One region of the Nonomuraea sp. NPDC059007 genome, then DNA from elsewhere that is predicted to be linked to it. Evidence: riboswitches for the same ligand, from Rfam matches in the RefSeq annotation. Region 1 holds a riboswitch; each other region holds the start of a gene.

Region 1 (7,053 bases):
CGTCGACGGAGCCGACTCCTGCGGTCCGCCCGCAGCCGCCGGTTCCTTGCCCTGATAGCCGTGCAGCAGCTGGATCACCTGCTGCCTGACACGGTTGAGATCGGCTCCAAGCTTGACCAGCACCTGGGCTGCCACACCCTCACCCTCGCGGATGAGACCGAGCAGGATGTGCTCGGTTCCGATGTAGTTGTGGCCCAGCTGCAAAGCCTCACGGAGCGACAGCTCGAGGACCTTCTTGGCCCGCGGGGTGAAAGGAATGTGCCCCGACGGAGCCGACTGGCCCTGGCCGATGATCTCCTCGACCTGCTGGCGCACACCCTCAAGGCTGATGCCGAGACTCTCCAGAGCCTTGGCGGCAACGCCCTCACCTTCGTGGATCAAACCAAGAAGAATGTGCTCAGTGCCGATGTAGTTGTGGTTGAGCATCCTGGCCTCTTCTTGGGCCAAGACGACAACCCGCCTCGCTCGGTCGGTGAACCTCTCGAACATCTCGTCGCTCCTCACAGAGCGGTCAGTCAGGCCGGTTTAGTCCGGTCCCGTCATCCCGCATGCTAGCCCTGGCTCGGCGAACCGTGCCCACTGCCGCTGACACGCTCTATAGCAGAGACGTTCCCCGAGAGCAGGGCGTTCACCCTCCATCCAACTACCGTTCGGGGGTGGTGTGTTCCCGATACGCCGCAAGCGAACGAGGTTTAGGACGCCCTCGGCGGAGCGTCGGGAAATTACCGCCCGCCACGCGTACGGACCGCCACGACGAGGCGCCGGACACATCCGTAAGCCGTACTTGACATCCTATGGCCTCCCGGCAAGCGGTTGGCATGCGATCAGCCAGCGACTCCGCACTGATCGGCATTCAGGAATCAAGGACGCGTAAACCGCGAGTGCATCGGCAAATCCGGCTGCGGGGAGTGAGTACTCGCACGGTACGGCGGAGCGAAATCGTCAGGAATCCCGGGTACCAAATGCGGCACAATGGGCCCCCAGGTCCACGATGCGAGACGCGCAAACCAGGACAAAGACCGCCCTAAAAAACGATCATGCGCTTATGGCAGTCGCCGGGGTTCTAGGCAACTGTCATAAGCGCATGGTCGATCGCGACAGCGGTTAGTGCGCGGCTTCGTACTTCTCCACCACGGTGGAGGCGATTCGGCCGCGCTCGCTGACGGGCAGGCCGTGAGCCTTGGCCCACTGCCTGATCTCGGAGCTCTTCTCGCGGGTCATCGCGCGCTGCCCGCCACGACCCCGACGACGCGTGGAGACGGCACCGCCGCGCCGAGCGTGCTGCACGAAAGGCGAGAGCGCATCCCTCAGCTTCTTGGCGTTAACGTCACTGAGGTCAATCTCATACGAAGCGCCGTCAATAGCGAAGCTGACCGTCTCATTGGCCTCGCCCCCATCGAGGTCATCGATGAGAATCTCCTGGATCTGCTTGGCCATCTACGCAATCCTTTCCCGGAGCATTGTTTCATTCGCCTGCCCAAACATATACCCGGAAAGGCGCTAAGACAATTCAGCGAGACACGGATTCGGCTGACTCGCGGATCAGTTGTGGTTCTCGACCCGATCCTGGCGGTTTGGCCGCCGGCCGGTGAGGGTCGCGGGACGCCTTCAGCGCACGCCAAAGTCGAGAGAACCGGTGACTCCAGCCGGTGTCACGGCGGCCGCCAATGCTTCCGTAAGGCCTTCCATTCGTCCTCGGCCCGCGCGCCGATCGGGGTTTCCACGGCGGCAGATTTCCCAGGAGCCGGCTGAACGCCTCGGGCGCGGCGCCGCGCGTGGGGGCCGTGTGGCGGACAACCGCCGACGCCCGACCATAGCGCCACGCGGATGCCACCGGTGAGACAGGTCGCCGACAAGGGGTGACCTGGGCGACTGACAGCCTAATGCCAGTCTCTCCAGGCTCCTTACCGGATCAAGGGAAATTTTTGGGCTATCCCGCCCGCCCCTGCTCGCGCAGGTCTTTGACCACCCGCGTTCCCGCCAGCCGGTCATGGGGACCGCGCAGCTGGGGACGGTCGATGAGGATGAGCATCCCCACGCCGAAGGCGACCACCGCGGCCCCCAGATCGAGCACCGGAATGCCCATCAACATGGTCGGTCCCGGATACAGCAGCGAACGTTTCAGCAGCCCATGGGAGGTCACAACGGCGCCGTCCGCAGGAACGACGCGAATCCGCATGATCGCCTGCCCGAAGGTACGGCCGCCCGCGGAATGCGACACCCAGTCGTAGACCGTATAGACAAGGCCGGCGCCGAACCAGGCGATGACCTCGGGCCAGCGACCCTCGAAGACCTCAAGCAGCCCTACAGACCGGAAGAGTGTCCACAGCCCGATGAACAGAATGTAATAGAACACGCCGAAGACCAAGGCCTCAATGAGGCGCGCGACCAGACGCTCCCACCATTCGGCGGTCACTGCGCGTTGGGCGGGCGCGGCCATAGCCTCAACCTCTCGACGGCCTTTAGATCGGCTGTCCCCTCATTCTGGTACGGCACGGCGCCACATGAAACAGGGGCCACCGGGCGGTGACCCCTGAATCCATGACCCGACCACTACTTGATCTTGACCACCACGGTACGCGCGACCTTGTCGGCGAACGTCTGCTGCAGCGGCTTGTCCCACAGCTGCGAGGCGCCGTTCAGCGCGACGAAGATGTAGCCGAGCCAGCCGAGGAACGGGATGCCCGAGATCAGGTATCCGCCCCACGTCACGCCGGCCCGCTTCATCGCGATGTCGGTGGACAGCCCGCCGTGCGGCATGGTGCCGCCGGCCGGGACGATCTTGATGCCCATGACGATCTTGCCGAGCGTCTGCCCGTTCATCTTGGTCATGATCAGCTCGTAGGCGATGTAGATCGCCCCGACCAGCACACCCGAGATGAGCCCGATGACCACTGAGCCGAAGAAGCCCGAGCTGGAACCGTCGAGCGAGCTGTAGGTCGCCAGGAACAGGCCGGCCATGATCAGCGTGATCACCCAGTAGACGATGCCGAAGAGCACACCGTCGATGATTCGGGCGACCAGCCGCTGCCACCACTCGGCCAGCGGCGCGGGCGCGCCGGGCGGCTGGACGCCCACCGGCTGACCGTAGGGCTTGCCGTAGCCGGGCTGGAAGCCCTGCTGGCCGTAGCCCTGCGGCTGCTGCTGCTGACCGTATCCGGGCTGCTGCTGGCCGTAACCCGGCTGCTGGCCGTAGCCCGGCTGGGCGTACTGCTGCCCGGACGGGGCCTGCTGGCCGTAGCCAGGCTGCTGGCCGTAACCCGGCTGCGAGCCGGGCTGCTGGCCGTACTGAGGCTGCTGCTGACCGTAGCCAGGCTGGCCGTAACCCGGCTGGGAGCCGGGCTGCTGGCCGTAACCCGGCTGCGAGCCGGGCTGCTGGCCGTACTCGGGCTGCTGCTGGCCGTAGCCGGGTTGCGACTGGGCCTGCTGGCCGTAACCGGGCTGCTGGCCGTAGCCGGGCTGCTGCTGACCGTAACCCGGCTGCTGGCCGTACTCGGGCTGCTGCTGGGCCTGCTGGCCGTAGCCAGGCTGCTGGCCGTAACCCGGCTGCGAGCCGGGCTGCTGGCCGTACTGAGGCTGCTGCTGACCGTATCCCTGCTGCTGGCCGTACTGGGGCTGCTGACCGTAACCCGGCTGGGAGCCGGACTGCTGTCCGTATCCCTGCTGGCCGTAGGGGTCGCCGTCTTGGCGGTAACCCACAACGGTCACGTCCGGGTCGGGCTCGCCCTGTGCGTGGCCCGCGTTGTGCTGTCCGTATTCGGGAGTCCCGGAGTTGTCGCCGGGGTCGTCCTGTGGATACGGCGGCTGTCCGGTGCTCACCGTGTCACCTCGCTTCGAGTGTGCATGTGGCACATGTCAGGACACATGCCTTCGCTGCCCAACGTATCGACATAGGTATCTACAATCACCTTTCCCTTTGGTCGAGGTCCGAGTCAAACGACGGCAGGTGGAGCAGCATCCTGGTGTTGCCCAGGGTGTTGGGCTTGACGTGCTCCAAGTCGAGGAACTCGGCTACGCCCTCGTCATAGGAGGCGAGCAGCTCGGCGTAGACCTCGGGAGATACCGGCGTGCCCTGGATCGGGCGGAACCCATGCGCGGCGAAGAAATCTACCGCGAATGTCAGGCAGAACACCCGCCGCAGCCCGAGTTCGCGGGCCGTTCCGATCAAAGCGGTAACGATTTGGCCCCCAACTCCGAGACCGCGGGCGTCGGGATCGACGGCCACGGTGCGAATCTCGGCGAGGTCCTCCCACAACACGTGCAGGGCACCGCATCCGACGACCTGCCCGCCACGCTCAGCCACCCAGAACTCCTGGACGTCCTCGTAAAGAGTGACCGTGGCCTTTTCCAGCAGGCGCGGCCCGGCTCCGGCATAAGTGTCGACCAGGCGCCTGATCGTCCGGACATCCGGCGTGCGAGCCCGCCTCACGACGACCTCGATGTCGGGTACCGCCCGTTCGGCGACCTGTTCCATGGCACTTCAGAGTACAGACGCAATTACGGCTGCCCCCTATTTGCCCGCCTACTTCCTCAACCATCTCACCCAGTGGACGAGCATGCCCGACAACAGCCATCGCCCCCTCAACCACCAGGCGAATAGCCGGTGACGAGCAATGACTCCCCCGGTGACACCGAACCTCACGTACGTCCCATGCACCCGCAAAGTGCGCATAAAGTCGCTCCTGTACGGCGGAGCACGTGATCCCCCCGTGACACTTCGGTTGTGAAACCTCAACAGACTTGGCAGTTCTGGTTGAGCACGAACCTGGAGTGCACTAGTGTCCAGCGTCGATGTCACCCGCGTTCTTACGCGCGGCGGCACGCCTAATCCCCTCCCCTGGGGAGCCGGGGACCCGCCAGTGGCCGCAGGCCATCCCGGGGTGAATCCGAGCCACGGCTCGGTAGGGCTGCTCCGGCCCGAACCCGTCAGCTAACCCGGTAGGCGGCCATGAGAGGAGCTGGTTGGTGAAGCGCACGCGTAACCGTGAGGGGAAGCCCGCGGGCAAGCATGCCCGCCCTCCCGAACCAGGCATCAAGAAGCGGCTGGTCGTCCTGACGGCAGCCGTAGCCGCGGTGACGTTCACCGTCACGCCTCTCGGTTCCGCCGCCGCCGATCCGAAGCCGTCGCTCAAGCAACTGTCGGAGCAGGCCGAGAAGCTCCACACGGAGATCGAGACGCTCAGCGAGCAGTTCAACGGCCAGCGTGTGAAACTCAGGGACGCCCAGAAGGCCGTCGACGCCGCCAAGAAGACGCTGGCCTCCAGCGAGGCCGATCTCGCCACCAAGCGCCAGCGGGCGGGCATGCTCGCCCAGAGCGAGTACATGATGGGCGGCTTCAGCCGCGCCCTCGCCTTCGCCGCCTCCGACGACCCCGAGCTCTTCCTCGACCGCGCCGCGACCAGCTTCGCGCTGGAGCAGCAGCAGGGCGAGGAGGTCAACCAGGTCACCCGCGCCAGGGAACTGGCCGAGAAGGCGCAGTCCGAGGCGAAGACCCGCATCGACAAGGTCACCGAGATCGTCGAGGACCTGGACGCCCGACGCGACAAGATCAGCAAGCTGGTCAAGAAGGTCGAGAGCGACCTGTTCCAGCGGGCCATCGGCGAGGCCGGGCGGCCGGGCACCCGCGCGGTGCGGGTCAGCCTGCCGATCGCCGGCTCCGGCAAGGCGGCCGAGGCGGCCAGGTGGGCGCTGACGCAGCAGCTCAAGCCGTACGTGTGGGGCGCCGAGGGTCCCAGCTCCTACGACTGCTCGGGCCTGGTCATGGCGGCCTACCAGCGGGTCGGCATCTCGCTGCCGCACTACACCGGCGACCAGTGGACGGCCGGCACCCGCATCTCCCGCGAGGAGCTGCGCCCCGGTGACCTGGTGTTCTTCTACAGCGACCTGCACCACGTCGGCATCTACGTCGGCGGCGGCATGATGGTGCACGCGCCGCAGACCGGCGACGTCGTGCGCCTGGCGTCGATCTCCCGCCGCCCGTGGGCGGGCGCGGTCCGCATCGCGAACTGACCCCGCCAAAGAGACGGAACCAGGACCCCACGCCAGCCAAAACCGACCCCGCCGGGCGAACCGGCGGGGTCGAGTCTCGGTCCTGCTAGATCAGCTGGCGGCGTGCCGCCCAGGCCACCGCCTCGATGGCGGTGGCCACACCGATCCTGTCGCATATCCCTCGCAAACGGCGGCGTACCGTGCGTCCGCTGATCTCCAGCCGGCGCCCTACCCGATCGACCGTGACTCCCTTGGCCAGCTCGGCGAGCAAGGCTAAATCGGCGTGGCTCAGCTCAACGCCCTCGGTGAGCACATCCATCGGGAGCCCTCCCCCCAACAGCAGAACTCGCAGACGTATCGGACCGCGCAACGCGCTCGTCCCGCAGACGGTAAACGCATTCAGGAAAGGTCGTCAAGCTCGACAATTGCCCAGCTTGACCAGCTGTATTGACATGATCAAATCTATGTGAACTACTCGCCATATGTCGTCACACTTCGGGGCACGATGAGCGATCTCACTGATCCTTACAACGCCCCTCGGTCACCGACACTGACCCCCGCCGACGTGCTGGGATTCGATCCGTTCGATCCCGGGTTCCGGCGTGACCCGTACGGAAAGTACCGGGAGCTTCGCGAGCGTGGCGATTTATTTCATACCCGCGGCGGTTTGGTGGTAGCCACATCACACGAGCACGTCTCGGCCATGCTGCGCGACCCCCGCTTCGGCCACGGGCACGTCCCGGCGGACACCGATGACCCCGACCGGCCACAGGTGTCGTTCCTGCGTCTCGACCCGCCCGACCACACGCGGCTGCGGGCTCTGGTCAGCCGGGCGTTCACGCCCCGCATGCTCGAACGGCTGCGCCCCAGGGTCGAGGCGATCACCGCGGAGCTGATCGGCGCCATGGGCGGGGAGGCCGATCTGGTCGCCGAGTTCGCCTATCCGCTGCCGGTCCTGGTGATCACCGAGATGCTCGGCGTACCGCCCGAGGACTACGAGCGCTTCCGCGGCTGGAGCGAGACGCTCGCCCGTAGCCTCGACCCGATGCTGCCCGCGGGCCAGGC
Region 2 (7,053 bases), on a different contig from region 1:
GTCCGCTGCGCCGTACGCCGCAATGACCGCGCCGACAGCACCGGCGGCAGGGGACCGTCGCCGACAGCGGCGGCGATCTGCAGCGGCGAGGGCACGATCGGCGTGCGGACCACCGCGAGATCGCGCTCCCAGTCCCCGGGCAGGTCGGCGAGCAGGCAGGACGCCCACTTCAGATACGAGTCAGAGTCGGCAACGGCCAGGATCCTCACCCGGCAACCCCCGTCAGATGTGAGCGAAGCGCCGGCGCGGCCCGGCTGGTCCACCAGTCGTCCGGCACCTCGACCGGTTCGACCGCGACCCCGCGGGTGCCGAGCAGCACGCGCAGCGAGGTGATGGCGGTCGAGGGCAGGCTCAGGACGCGCTGGCTCGCGTCCAGGCCACGAAGCGTGAGTTCGGCGGGCACACCGGCGTCGTGCACGGTGATGCCGGGCCGTTCCCTGATCACGGCCACGTCGACGGGGTCCTCGCGGCGGTGGGGAAAGTAGGCGAGCGGCTCGCTGGCGGCCAGCTCCGTCAGCCAGCGCAGGTAACGCTCGCGGTGCACGAGCCCGTTGCGCACCAGCGAGGTGCCGAGCACGACCGTGCGCTCGGCCGGGCCGGGCGAGCGCAGGGGTTGGGCGCGCAGCCAGCCGAAGTCGTGGCAGATGAGGTCGATGCCGCGCTCGCGCACGGCGCCGGCGAGGTCGTCCTTGACCGGCAGCGCGGTGAACACCGCCGTGCTGGAGGCGGCCAGCCGCAGCGCCGCCGCCGTCCCGAGGACCCTGCGCGGCAGTCCCGCCTTGTGCCTGGCCCTCAGCAGCGCCCGATACGGCCCCGCGGCCAGCAGTTCGAGCAGCCGGAGCGTGGCCAGCCCGTCGTCCACGATGACGATGCGGCCCGGCCGCGAGGTCAGCCAGCGTAGCTGCACCCGCCCGGAGAAGGCGTCACCGACCACCTGGACCGGCCGCGGCATCTCCTCGCTCGGCCTGGCCAGCTCGAGCCCGTCGGGCAGGTCGAGCCCGGCCAGCTCGCGGCGCGTGGCCACGAGTGCGCGCTGACGCGCCCTCGGCACGATGACCGTGCGCTCACCGAGCAGCCCGGCGTGGTGGGCCTCGACGGCGCAGAGCATCTGGAGCGGCGATTCCACCCAAGCCCATTGCTTCTTCACGACGGGTTCAAGCTAGCCCGGTCGCCTTAAGCCGCAGGGAACGCCATATGAACAATGGGTCGCATGAACTCGCTGCTGCTCAACACCGACGGTGTGCAGATCCCGCAGCTCGGCTTCGGCGTCTGGCAGGTGCCCGATGACGAGGCCGAACGCGCGGTCGCCACCGCGTTTCAGGCGGGATACCGCCATATCGACACCGCCAGGCTCTACTACAACGAGGAAGGGGTCGGCCGCGCCTTCCGGGAGTCGGGGCTGCCACGGGAGAAGGTGTTCATCACGACCAAGCTCTGGAACGCCGACCACAGCCGCGCCGAGGAGGCCTTCGAGGAGAGCCTGGCCCGTCTGGGCCTCGACTACATCGACCTTTACCTCATCCACTGGCCGGTTCCGGATCAGGACAAGTACGTCCAGGCATGGAAGTCCCTGGAAAAGATCTACCGAAACGGCCGGGCGCGCGCGATCGGCGTATCGAACTTCGGCGTGGAGCACCTCACCAGGCTCATCGACGAGGCCGAGATCACCCCCTCGATCAACCAGATCGAACTGCACCCGAACTTCCCCCAGATCGCCCTGCGCGCCTTCCACGAGGCCAACGGAATCCTCACCGAGGCGTGGAGCCCGCTGGGCCAGGGCAAGGGCCTGCTGAACGACCCCGCCCTCGCCACATTGGCCGGAAAACACGGCAAATCGCCCGCCCAGATCGTGCTCCGCTGGCACATCCAGCTCGGCAACGTGGTGATCCCCAAGTCGGTCACACCGGCGCGGATCAAAGAGAACATCCAGGTCTTCGGCTTCACGCTCGACCCTGAGGACATGGCTGCCATAGGAGCCCTCAACAACGGCACCCGTCTGGGACCTGATCCGGCAAATTTTAACTGGATGGGATGACCGGCTGGTGCGGCCTTTTGGCCGCACCAAGCCTTGGATGGTCATTTATGAGTTTGTAATCCCCTTGCCCCATGTATTACCTTCAGGTCATCCAAGGCATACGTCCGGGCTACCCGTTCGTTGCCAGACCATCGCACACACATCACAGGCTTTGCCTGTGACCGCTGAATCCGCACCCTCGCGGAACCGGGGACCCAGGTCCTTTGGGGTGAATCGGCGCCTCGCGCCGTAGGGCAGCTTCCAAGCCCGAACCCGTCAGCTAACCCGGTAAGCGGCATGGAAGCAAGGAGTCACCCCACCCGATGGCGAAGCATCGTCTTACCCGTGCCCCCAAGATCGACCTCACCCGCGCCGCGCTCGGCGTGACCATCGCCGCCACCGCGGCGTTCGCGACCCACCCCGCCCAGGCCGAGACGCACGCCGCGTCCGCCGCCGCGAAGGGCGTCCCGGAGACCGTCGTCCAGGCCGAGCCCGGCAAGAAGGCCGGCAGCGACCGGCCCAAGCCCACCGCGGCCCAGGTCCTCTCGCTGGCCAAGAAGCAGATCGGCACCCGCGAGGACTCCAGGGGCGGCGGCACCAAGTTCCAGAAGTGGTACATGTCCTCCCCCCGCGCCGCCGAGACCGTCAAGCGCGACGGCGGCAACCGCCAGGCCTACCTGAACGCCGCATGGTGCGCCATGTTCGTCAGCTGGGTCGGCGAGGAGACCGGCGCCCGCACCACCGTCGGCTGGGACGCCTACACCGTCACCCACGCCAAGTGGTTCAAGAACAACAACCGCTGGGGCGCCAGCGCGAAGCCCGGAGCCGTCGTCTTCTTCGCGTGGAGCGGCAGCAAGAGCCTCGACGCCATCAACCACGTCGGGTTCGTCATCAAGGACAACGGCAACGGCACCATCACCACCGTCGAGGGCAACACCGGCAACGGCAAGGTCGAGGAGCGCATCCGCCCCGCCTCCCAGGTCGTCGGCTACGGCTACCCCGACTACTCCGCCTGACTTCCCCCTCTCCCCCTCTCCCCTCCCCAGGAACGGCGCGCCCCCTCCCCCCGGGCGCGCCGTTCCCATTCCCAACCCCACCCCGCCGCGCGCTCTCCTCTGCTCCTGCACGCCCCCACCTCACCGCGCGCTCCCCTCCGCTCCCGCACGCTCCCTCACCCGCGCCGCCGCCGCCCCTTCCCGCTACCCCCCGCCCTTCCGTTACGGCAAGCCGCCGCCCCCGCCTCCCACCGCTGTGGGCGGGCGCCGATCGCCGGGCGCCGCGCACGTCGGACGGGGTCCCCACCGCCACGACGCCCCGCCGGCCCCCTCCCTCGGCCACGCCGGCCCGCGAAGCCCCGGCCCGCAACCCCGGCTCGCAATCCACGTCCCCCCGGGACCCCAAGCCCCACCCCGGCGTTGTCTGCTCCCCCGGGACCCCAAGCCCCACCCCGGCGTTGTCTGGTGACCGGGGAGGGAGTGGGCGGGTTAGGGTGACGGTGATCACGTTTGGAGGGGTCATGGGATGGACCGCAGCGGACATCGGCGACCTGTCAGGCCTGGCGGCCGTGGTGACGGGAGCCAACAGCGGCATCGGGATGATCGCCGCGGGTGAGCTGGCCAGGCGCGGCGCCGCCACCGTGCTGGCCTGCCGGGACGTCGCCAAGGGCGAGGCCGCCGCCCAGCTGATGAAGAAGGCGGCTCCCCACGCCTCGATCGAGGTCAGGCAACTTGACCTGGCCGATCTGGCTTCGGTCCGCGCGTTCGCCGCCGCGTACACCGGCGGGCTCGACGTGCTGGTCAACAACGCGGGCGTGATGGCGCTGCCGTACCGGCAGACCGTGGACGGGTTCGAGATGCAGTTCGGGACCAACCACCTCGGACACTTCGCGCTCACCGGCCTGTTGCTGCCCCGGCTGCTTGAGCGTCCCGACCCCCGCGTGGTGACGGTCAGCAGCGGCCTGCACAAGGGGGGCCACATCGACTTCGACGACCTCCAGGGCGAACGCTCCTACCGCAAGTGGGCCGCCTACGGGCAGTCCAAGCTGGCCAACCTGCTGTTCGCCTACGAGTTGCAGCGCCGCGCCGCCGGCGCCCTGACCAGTGTCGCCGCCCACCCCGGCTACGCCGCCACCAACCTCCAGGCCGTCGGCCCGCGCATGGAGGGCAACCCGATCCTGGAGTTCGGCTCCCGGCTGGGGAACGTGCTGTTCGCCCAGAGCGCCGAACGCGGCGCCCTGCCGCTTCTGTACGCCGCCACCGAACGCGGCCTGGCCGGCGGCACCTACGTCGGCCCCGACGGCCGCTTCGGCTCACGCGGCTACCCGACCCCCATCGACTCTTCCCCCGCCTCCAAGGACCGCGCCGTCGCCGCCCGCCTGTGGTCCGTCTCAGAAGCCCTCACCGGCGTCCATTACGACTTTCCCGCCGATACGGCTCCCGCCAAATAGATCTCCCTTTCACCTCAAATAGATCTCCCATCCCGTTATTTCTTCGTGATAAGCACCTGCTTAATCACACAAACACCAGTAACCCCAATAGCCACAGCCGCCATCACATTTCCCTCCCCTTGGCAGCACACGCCCGCACAACAACCGGATCGCTGACCACCCAGCCACGCGGCAGGCCGGGCTACCTGCCAAGCCGCCTGGCCTACCGGCTGCCTGGTCACCCACGAGGCGAGCCGCGCACCCAATCGGCCGGCCCGGCTACCTGGCCGCCTTCAGCCGGGACCGGCCAGCCCGAGCCAGCTCACTGACGCGCCCCCGCCCGAATCGGCCAGCCCTGGCTGCACGCAGACCGGGGCACCTTGGACCACCCGATCACCCCAGGCCATCTGGGCGCCTCAGGCCAGTCAGCCACCTCGGGGGCCATCCGGGCATCCCGGGCGCCACCGCGCAGTGGGGCCGATCGGGCGGTGGGGTCGATCGGGGGTGGCGAGGTTGCTCCGGTCGCATGGGAGAGAGAGCCACGGGAGCGCTCCCAGGATGGCCTATGGGCGGTTCGTGGCCTGAAGTCCGATAAAGGGCCCGCAGGACAAGCGGAATGTAACGGTTGCGCGTCGCCTCGTTGACGGGGCCAGCGCCCTGATGCACTCTGCATGGGAGCGCTCCCAGAGCGCTCCCATATCCCCCACCCCACCCCCAAGGGGCACAAATGAAGCACACGCGTCTGGCCACCGCCGCGGTCATGACCGCCGCTCTGGCCGCCTGCGGAACCACCTCCACCCCCCAGCCCCAATCCTCGGCCCAAGCCAAGGCGGAACCCGTTACGATCACCGTCCACACCTTCGGCGGCGGTGAGAACTTCGGCTACGACAAGGCGGTCGAAGCCTGGAACGCCGCCCACCCGGACATCCAGGTCAAGTACCAGAACCTGACCGACCGCTTCGAGGACGTCTACCTCCCCCAGCTCCTCCAGCGCCTCCAGGCGGGCAGCGGTGCCGCGGACGTGGTGGGGATCGACGAGGGCGCCATGGGCCTCATGGCCGCCCGGCCCCAGTTCTTCACCGACCTCGGCCAGTACGGCATGCAGAACCGCAAGGCCGACTTCCCCGCGGCCAAGTGGGAGGCGGGCGTCAACGCCGACGGCAAGCTGTTCGCCCTCGGCACCGACATCGGCGGGATGACGATGTGCTACCGCAAGGACCTGTTCAAGAAGGCCGGCCTGCCCACCGGCCGGGAGGACGTGGCCAAGCTCTGGCCCGACTGGAACGCGTTCCTGGAAACCGGCAGGAAGTTCGAGGCCGCCAAGACCGGGGCGAAGTTCATGGACGGCCCCAACACCATCTACAACGTCATCCTCTCCCAGGAGGCCCCGAAGAACGGCAACGTCGCCTACTTCGACAAGGGCAACCAGCTCGTCATCGAGTCCAACCCGGCGATCAAGACGTCGTTCGACTGGGTGCAGACGTTCAGCAAGGCCGGGATGACCGCGAAGCTGCAGGCCTGGAGCCCGGCGTGGGACAAGGCGATCAAGGGCGGCGGGTTCGCGACGATGGGCTGCCCGTCGTGGATGCTCGGCGTCATCGAGGGCAAGGCCGGTGAGGGCAACAAGGGCAACTGGGACGTCGCGGCGGTGCCGGGCGGGTCGGGCAACTGGGGCGGTTCCTGGCTGGCCCTGCCCAAGCAGAGCAAGCACCCCAAGGAGGCCGCCGAGGTCCTGAACTACCTGACCGGCAAGGACGGCCACGTCATGGCGTTCGAGGAGGCGGGCGCGTTCCCGAGCTCGCTGCCGGCGCAGCAGGACGCGAAGGTCACCGGCCTGAAGAACGCCTACTTCAGCGACGCCCCGACCGGTCAGATCTTCTCCGCCTCGGTCAAGGATCTGCTGCCGATGTTCCTGGGCGAGAAGCACGCCCAGGTCAAGACGGCCGTAGAGAAGGTCATCGAGGGCATGGACCAGGGCGCGGTGCCGTATGAGGAGGCGTGGGCCAGGTTCGTGGCCGCCGGCGTGAAGGCCGCGGGCTGAGCATGTCCATGGACTTCGCACCACCCCAGCCGCCGCGGTCACCGGACCCGCGGACGGATGAGCCAAAGGCGGAGGAGGCACCAAGGGCGGAGGAGGCGCCGCGATCGAACGAGGCGCCTCGGGCGCAGGTACGGCGCGCATCCCGGCGAAACGGGCGCCGGGGCGGCCGATGGTCCCGGTTCGATCTTCGCGGCACCCCGTATCTCCTGGTCTCGCCGTACTATCTGCTGTTCGCCGTCTTCGGGGTCTTCCCGCTCGGGTACACGCTGTGGATCTCGCTGCACGACTGGGAGCTGGCCGGGGACAAGAGCTGGCTGGGCCTCGGCAACTACGCCGAACTGGTCGCCGACGCCGAGTTCTGGAACGCGGTGGGCAACACGCTCGGCATGTTCGCGCTGGCCACGGTGCCACAGCTGCTGCTGGCCCTGATGCTGGCCAACGCGCTCAACAAGCGGCTCAAGGGCCGCCTGATCCTGCGCCTGGGCGTGCTGCTGCCGCTGGTCACCTCGGTGGTGGCGGTCGCGGTCATCTTCAGCCAGCTCTTCTCCCGCGACTACGGCCTGGTCAACTGGC
Region 3 (7,053 bases), on a different contig from region 1:
GGCGACCGCGTTCGCCCTCGTCCTGGCCGTCGCGCTCGCCGACGTCTGCGCCTGGTGCGGCGGCAGGCTCCTGGGCGGGCCCGCACTGTCGCCGCTGTCACCGGCCAAGACCTGGGGCGGGGTCGCCGGCGGCGCCGCGGGCGGCCTGACGGTCCTGTTCCTGCTGGGCGAGCTCACCCCGGTCACCGCGCTGGCCGTGGCCATCGGAGCGCCGATCGGCGACCTGCTGGAGTCGATGCTCAAGCGGGGCGCCGGGGTCAAGGACGCGGGCACCTGGCTGCCCGGCTTCGGCGGCCTGCTGGACCGCGTGGACTCGCTGCTCGTGGCGCTGGCCGTCGTGGTGGTGCTGCCGTGAGGTTCGGGGCCGCGATGCGGCGGCGGCTGTGGCGTACCGCCTTCGCCTGCAGCGGCGGCCTGGCCGTCGAGGGGCCGGTGCCGGGCGGGCCGTGCGTCGTGGTCGCCAACCACTGCTCCCACGCCGACACCGCCGCCCTGCTGGCCGCGCTGCCCGCGCGGCTGCGTCCGTCCGTGGCCGCCGCCGCCGACTACTGGTTCGCCAACCGGGCGCGGGCGCTGGTCTGCCGGACGCTGGTCTCCGGCTTCCCGGTACGGCGGGGCGGCGGCGGCTCCAGAGACCTGGCGGCAGCCGTACGGCTGCTGGACCAGGGCCGGGTCCTGGTCGTCTACCCGGAGGGCACCCGCTCGCGCGACGGCCGCGTCGGCGACTTCCACGGCGGCGCGGCGCGGCTGGCCGAGGCGGCCGGCGTTCCGATCGTCCCGGTCCTGCTGGAGGGGACCGGCCGGGTGCTGCCGGTGCACGGCCGCCTGAGCCGCGCCCCGGTGACGGTCCGTTTCCTGCCGCCCGTGTCCGACCTGGAGACGGCGCACCACCTCCTGCGCTCCCGACAGCTCCCGACCACTCCCGAAGGGTGAAATTTCATGAAGTGGGCACTTATGCGGCTCCTGATGCGCACCGCCGGCCGTACCAGCCGCGGCATCCGCATCGGCTACCGCCACGGCTTCGACAGCGGCACCATGCTCGACTACGTCTACGTCAACAAGGCCCACGGCTGGCCCCTCGACCGGATCTACCTGAACTCGGTCGGCTGGCGGGCCATCCGCGCCCGCCGAGACCTGCTCAAGGAGGTCATCAGGGACGAGGTCTCCGCCAGGGCGGGCCGCGCGCTGATCCTCGACGTGGCCGCAGGCCCCGGCCGCTACCTGCAGGACGTCGCCAGGGAGCAGCCCGAGGTCGAAGTGGTCTGCCGTGACCTGGCCGCCGACGGCCTGCGCCTGGGCAGGGAACTGGCCAAGGAACGCGGCCTGGCGAACGTCCGCCACGAGCGCGGCGACGCCTTCGACCCCGAGCCGCTGGACCGGCCGGCCGACATCATCGTGGTCAGCGGGCTGTACGAGCTGATCCTGGACGACGAGACGATCAGGAAGTCCCTGGCCAGGCTGCGCGACCTGCTCGCCCACGACGGCGTACTGATCTTCACCACGCAGACCCGCCACCCGCAGCTGGAGTTCATCGCCAACGTGCTGCCCAACCGCGACGGGCGGCTGTGGGTGATGAAGTGCCGCTCGGCCGAGCAGCTGCACACCTGGGCCGTCGAGGCCGGGTACGCCGACGTCGTCAGCAGGCGGGAGAAGGTCGGCCTGTTCACGGTGACCACGGCGACTCAGCGGCCGGAATGTATGACCATGGACGCATGCAGACACGACTGATCGGTCAGACGAGTGTGAGCGCCATCGGGCTCGGCGCGATGCCGATGTCGGTGGAGGGCCACATGCCCGACGAGGAGCAGTCGATCAGGACCATCCACGCGGCCCTGGACGCCGGGATCACGCTGATCGACACCGCCGACGCCTACACGCCGACGGAGGCCGAGGTCGGGCACAACGAGCGCATCGTGGCCAAGGCGCTGGCGAGCTGGGGCGGCGACAAGGACGCGGTGCTGGTGGCCACCAAGGGCGGGCACACCCGGCCGCGCGGACGCTGGGACGTGGACGGCCGGCCTGAATACCTGAAGCAGGCCTGCGACCGCTCGCTCAAGGCGCTGGGCGTCGAGTCGATCGGGCTTTACCAGCATCACCGGCCGGACCCGGCGGTGCCGTACGAGGAGTCGATCGGCACGCTCGTGGACCTGCTCGACGCCGGGAAGATCCGGATGGCCGGGATCTCCAACGCCAACCCGGTCCAGATCAGGCAGGCCAACGAGATCCTCGGCGGGCGGCTGGTGAGCGTGCAGAACCAGTACTCGCCGAGCTTCCGGGGCAGTGAGCCGGAGGTGGACGTCTGCGAGGAGATCGGCGTGGCGTTCCTGCCGTGGGAGCCGCTGGGGGGCATGAACCACGTCGGCCGCCTCGGCCGCCGCCACGCCGCCTTCGGGGAGGTCGCGGCCGAGCGCGGGGTCTCGCCGCAGCGGGTCTGCCTGGCGTGGGAGCTGGCCAGGAGCCCGGTGATGATCCCGATCCCCGGCTCCAGCCGCCCGGCGACGATCCTCGACTCGCTGGCCGCCGCCGACCTGGAGCTCACCGCGGAGGAGCTGGCCAGGCTGGGCTGACGCGGTGCCCGGTTTCGCGTCAGGTCGGCCGTCGTGCGAAGCTGTTGTGGTCCCCAACACCAGGAGGTCCTCATGGCGGAAACACCGGAGCCGGAAGTCAGCGAAACTCCCGAGGACGAGATGAAGCGCAAGTTCCGGGAGGCCCTGGAGCGTAAGCGCAATCAGCACTCCGACTCGGGTGCGGGTGGCAGGGGCACGGATCAGTCAAAGATCCACGGCGCACACGGCCCTGCTGCCAGCAAGCGTTCGTTCCGGCGCAAGAGCGGCGGCTGAGCCGGCGTTCTGAGGGGGTACGGCTTGGCCGTACCCCCCTTTTTCTTGACCTTCTTAGGTAGATCTTCGCCCGTTTCATGGCGATTGTTTTGCTTTTGCCGTCTTTGGCACTTACAGTCCTAAGCGTTACCAGTTGGCGACCCGACCCTTCACCAGGAAGAGGCGGCCGGCTGGCGCCGAATCCCGTACCCACGGGAACCGGGGAACCAATGTTCCTTGGGGTGAATCCGACGTACGCGTCGGTAGGGCATCTCCACGCCCGAACCCGTCAGCTAACCCGGTAGGCGCGATGGAGAGGACTGATCTTTTCATGCACCACCGCGATGAACCCCCATTCCGCGTAGTTTCACCCGCCGCCTACTGAGCGGCCCCTTCCCCAGGCTTTCCCCCCGCGCTTTCGCGTAGCGTCCGTTCGGCTTTGTGCCCGGCTACGCCCCTTTGACGAGCGCATTTCCCCTGTCCCCGCACAAAGGACTTCTCTTCTTCATGTCTTCCCGCTTTGGCATGCGTTCTTTCACCATGCTCGCCTCCGTCGCCGTCATCGGCGCGGTCACCCTCAGCACCGGCGCAACCGCACACGCGGATGACTTCTCCGAGAAGAAGCCCCTTCTCAAGGGCTCCACCACCGCCTCCTACTACTGGGACGACGCCTCCGGCCGCAACGGCGACACCGGTCTTCCCGCCTCCGGCAAGCCCATGCAGAAGGGCCTGGCCGCCAGCCCGAGCTGGCCCCTCCTGACCGAGGGCTACGTCATCTACAAGGGCAAGAAGGAGCCGTTCTTCGTCGGCGACCGCGGCCCCGGGGTCCCCTCGAACAGGGGCATCATGCTCGACCTCGACGCCAAGACCTTCGCCTCGCTGACCGGCGGCAAGTTCAACTCCAGCTCGCTGACCGTCGATGGCGTCGGCGGCCAGGGCCACATCAAGATCGAGTACGTCATCACCAAGTGGGGCCCCGGCGTGGGCAAGAAGAACCACCCCGTCGCCTTCTCCACCGGCGCCTGGTCCCGCAAGGACGCCAAGCCGGCCACGCCCCCGGTCGTGACCGCGGAGGAGAAGACCGAGAAGAAGGACGAGAGGCCCGAGACCCCGGCCGCTCCCGCGCAGGTCGCCAAGAAGGCTCCCGAGCAGGCTCCTGAGAAGGCCCCCGAGCAGACCTCCGCACAGGCCTCCGAGCGGGAGAAGGCGCCGCAGGCCGAGCTGGCCGCGGCGGTCACCACCCGCGAGACCGAGTCGAACGGTGTGGGCGGCCTCGCCCTCATCAGCGCCCTGGCACTCCTGAGCGGCGGCATGTTCCTGGCCCGCGGCCGCATCCGCAAGGCGTTCGACCGCTGACCTCTTTACTCATGGGGAACAGAATGTGATTCTGTTTCCCATGACCCAGCGCGCGGCCGTCAACGGCATCGAGATCGTCTACGACAGCTTCGGCTCGCCACAAGCACGGCCACTGCTGCTCATCATGGGGCTCGGCGCCCAGCTCATCCACTGGGACGAGGAGTTCTGTGAGCTCCTCGTCGAGCAAGGTCACCATGTCGTCCGGTTCGACAACCGTGACGCCGGTGAATCCACGCATCTTCACGAGGCGGGCGTTCCGGAATTCGGATCGCCCGCTTCGCCGTACCTGCTGGCGGACATGGCGCGGGACGCGGCCGGGCTGATCGACGCGCTCGGCTGGCCCGCCGCGCACGTCGTCGGCGCGTCGATGGGCGGCATGGTCGCCCAGCAGCTCGCGATCGACCATCCCGGGCGGGTACGCACGCTGACCTCGATCATGTCCACGCCCGGACCGCAGGTCGCGCCGCCCACGCCGGAGGCGAGCGCGACCCTGATGTCGGCCCCGCCGCCCGACCGCGCGGCCGCGATCGCGCTGGCCCAGCGGACCTGGGCGGTGATCGGCTCGCCCGGCTACGACCTGGACACCGAGCGGATCGCCCTGCTGGCCGGGCTCGCCTATGACCGGGCGCACGACCCGGCGGGAACGGCCCGGCAATTGGCCGCCATTCTGGCCTCCGGTGACCGGACCGAAAGGCTGGCCCGGCTGGCCGTACCCACGCTTGTCCTGCACGGAGAGGACGACGCGCTCATTCCGGTCGCCGCCGGCCACGCAACCGCTGCGGCAATTCCGCGCGCAAGACTGGTCACGTTCCCCGGAATGGGGCACGATCTGCCCAAGCCACTCTGGTCGCGGTTCGTGGAAGAGATCACGAAACACACGGCCGGGTGACCCGCGTCGCGCGGCCGTTCCCCCACGGCGGCCGCGCGACGCCCTCAGACCTCCAGCTTCTCCTCCACGTTGCGCAGGTGGTGGCGGGCCATCGCCAGGTTGGCCCGGCCGCGGTCGAGCGCCAGGTAGAGGAACAGGCCCTTTCCGCCGCGCCCGGCCATCGGCCGGATGATGTGGTACTGGGTGCCGAGCGTGATGAGGATGTCCTCGATGGTGTCCTTGAGGCCGAGCGAGTCCATCGTGCGCATCTTCGCCTTGACCACCTCGGTGTTGCCCGCCGCCGCGACCTGCAGGTCGAGGTCCTTGGAACCGCCGAGGGCGCCCAGCGCCATGCCGCTGCCGTGATCGACCACCGCCGCGCCGACGGCGCCGTCGATGGCCATCATCTCCTTGAGGGAGACGTCGATGCCGGCCATGCGTACCTCCTTGTGTGTGTTCACCGCTGTCGCGATGCGATGGCGGCCAGCGCGGCCGCCGTCTTGCGCCCCTCCAGCCGCAGCAGGCCGAGATTGGCGCCCGGCTCGGCCACGACGGTGAGGACGATGGTGGGTCCCGCGGCGTAAAGGGCGGCGAACCCGGCGCTGGCCGACACCAGCGTCTCCTGCAGCACGCCCTTTCCCGCGAGGTCGGCCATGCGCCGGCTGAGCGCCAGCACCGCCGCCGAGAGCGCGGCGGTCTGGTCGCACCGGTCACCGGGCAGGTCGCCGGCGATCGGCAGCCCGTCCACGGTGCAGGCGACGCTGCCGCTGACCTCGGGCACGCGCTCGCGCAGCCTGCTCATCTCGCCGAGCACCCGCTCGCGGAGTTCCACGGAGGGCCTCCTTCCGTTCCGTCGCAGGGCGCGAAGGCGCAGGCTCGTCGCGGAGAACCTCACGCCAGCTCCTCCAGCGCCCTCTTCACCGCGGCCAGGACATCCGGGTCGCTCTGCGGCAGGGCCGGCGGCACCGACCGATCCAGCGCCCGCCCCCGCCGGCGCGGCATCAGCGGCGCGACCAGGAGTCCCGCGGCGGCCAGGCGCCGGACCGCGAGCAGCACCGAGTAGGCGGGCTGCCCCAGCCGGTCGGCGAGCTCGGCCGGCGTCGCCACCCGGTCGGCGCCGAGCAGGATCTCCCATTCCAGCGCGCTCACGGTCGCCCGATGTCCGGGCAGCCGCGCGGCCGGGGTCACCGGGACGTCGTCCAGTTCGGCCGAGGACCAGATCTGCGCCAACTGGGCTCTCCTTCGCGCGCATTCGCCGACCAGCCAGGCGAGCTCGAACTCCAGCCGGGTGTGCGGCCGCGGGCACTCACCCGGCCGGAACTTCGGCCGCGCCGCCGGGAGCTCGGCCGGCAGCAGGAAGTAGGCGGCGTCCAGCACCGCGCCGGCAACGCAGAACTCCAGCTCGGCCCGGCTGTAGGCGCCCGCCCCGCCGCGCGCGGTCAGCAGCCGCTCGACCGACGGCGTGCGCGGGCACTCCAGGTGGGTGATCCGCCCTTCGCGCAGGTACGCCTTGCCGGCCGGGAGCACGTTGAGCGAACCGGTGGCGCGTTCTCTGGCCAGGCCGGTGAGCAGCGTATGGACGGCGGCCACGGCGTCAGCCCCGCAGCCGGCCGGTGATCGAGCTGAGCTGGTGACGGGCCAGTGCCAGGTTGGCGCGGCCGAGGTCGAGCCGCACGTAGATCACCAGCGGGCCGTCGAAGGGCATCTCCACCGGATGGAGCAGGTGGTAGCCGTCGTCGGCGATGACGATCAGGTCGTCGATGCGGACCGTTCCACGGTGGGTGGCGCCGGCGAGGGCGTCCATGGTGACGCGCAGCGTCTCGCCGAGCGCGGGCGCCGACCGTTCGGCCTCGCCGCGCCCGCCGGAGGCCATCACGGTTCCGCTGAGGTGATCCATCACCAGGGCGTCGAGGACGCCCGGGATGTCCATCACGCTGAGGAGGCAGTCGTCAAGTGCGAGCACTGACGCAGCGTAGAGCCGGACGGCCATCCCGCCCCGGGCCGCGGGGA

What was found. A riboswitch is a leader RNA that binds a small molecule or an ion and turns the genes downstream of it on or off. The one in region 1 is predicted to bind cyclic di-AMP.
Region 2: it holds a riboswitch for cyclic di-AMP, as region 1 does, so the genes downstream of both, ACFWY5_RS24795 (CHAP domain-containing protein) here and ACFWY5_RS44365 (NlpC/P60 family protein) in region 1, are expected to answer to the same signal.
Region 3: it holds a riboswitch for cyclic di-AMP, as region 1 does, so the genes downstream of both, ACFWY5_RS01115 (hypothetical protein) here and ACFWY5_RS44365 (NlpC/P60 family protein) in region 1, are expected to answer to the same signal.

What each region holds. Positions count from the first base shown of each region.
Region 1 covers NZ_JBHYJD010000042.1:83,936-90,988, reverse strand. The annotation lists gene ACFWY5_RS44390 (ATP-dependent Clp protease ATP-binding subunit) at 1-489, opposite strand, end outside; gene ACFWY5_RS44385 (Lsr2 family protein) at 1,105-1,437, opposite strand; gene ACFWY5_RS44380 (RDD family protein) at 1,931-2,440, opposite strand; gene ACFWY5_RS44375 (RDD family protein) at 2,554-3,819, opposite strand; gene ACFWY5_RS44370 (amino-acid N-acetyltransferase) at 3,905-4,474, opposite strand; cyclic di-AMP (ydaO/yuaA leader) riboswitch at 4,812-4,960, shown strand; gene ACFWY5_RS44365 (NlpC/P60 family protein) at 4,966-6,009, shown strand; gene ACFWY5_RS44360 (LuxR C-terminal-related transcriptional regulator) at 6,095-6,307, opposite strand; gene ACFWY5_RS44355 (cytochrome P450) at 6,659-7,053, shown strand, end outside.
Region 2 covers NZ_JBHYJD010000014.1:222,003-229,055, forward strand. The annotation lists gene ACFWY5_RS24780 (DUF6716 putative glycosyltransferase) at 1-209, opposite strand, end outside; gene ACFWY5_RS24785 (hypothetical protein) at 206-1,126, opposite strand; gene ACFWY5_RS24790 (aldo/keto reductase) at 1,211-2,035, shown strand; cyclic di-AMP (ydaO/yuaA leader) riboswitch at 2,188-2,324, shown strand; gene ACFWY5_RS24795 (CHAP domain-containing protein) at 2,338-3,030, shown strand; gene ACFWY5_RS24800 (oxidoreductase) at 3,531-4,460, shown strand; gene ACFWY5_RS24805 (ABC transporter substrate-binding protein) at 5,167-6,480, shown strand; gene ACFWY5_RS24810 (carbohydrate ABC transporter permease) at 6,489-7,053, shown strand, end outside.
Region 3 covers NZ_JBHYJD010000001.1:227,978-235,030, reverse strand. The annotation lists gene ACFWY5_RS01140 (phosphatidate cytidylyltransferase) at 1-355, shown strand, start outside; gene ACFWY5_RS01135 (lysophospholipid acyltransferase family protein) at 352-933, shown strand; gene ACFWY5_RS01130 (class I SAM-dependent methyltransferase family protein) at 940-1,728, shown strand; gene ACFWY5_RS01125 (aldo/keto reductase) at 1,713-2,567, shown strand; gene ACFWY5_RS01120 (DUF5302 domain-containing protein) at 2,640-2,840, shown strand; cyclic di-AMP (ydaO/yuaA leader) riboswitch at 3,005-3,142, shown strand; gene ACFWY5_RS01115 (hypothetical protein) at 3,345-4,175, shown strand; gene ACFWY5_RS01110 (alpha/beta fold hydrolase) at 4,216-5,064, shown strand; gene ACFWY5_RS01105 (hypothetical protein) at 5,109-5,480, opposite strand; gene ACFWY5_RS01100 (roadblock/LC7 domain-containing protein) at 5,501-5,875, opposite strand; gene ACFWY5_RS01095 (hypothetical protein) at 5,935-6,633, opposite strand; gene ACFWY5_RS01090 (roadblock/LC7 domain-containing protein) at 6,638-7,006, opposite strand.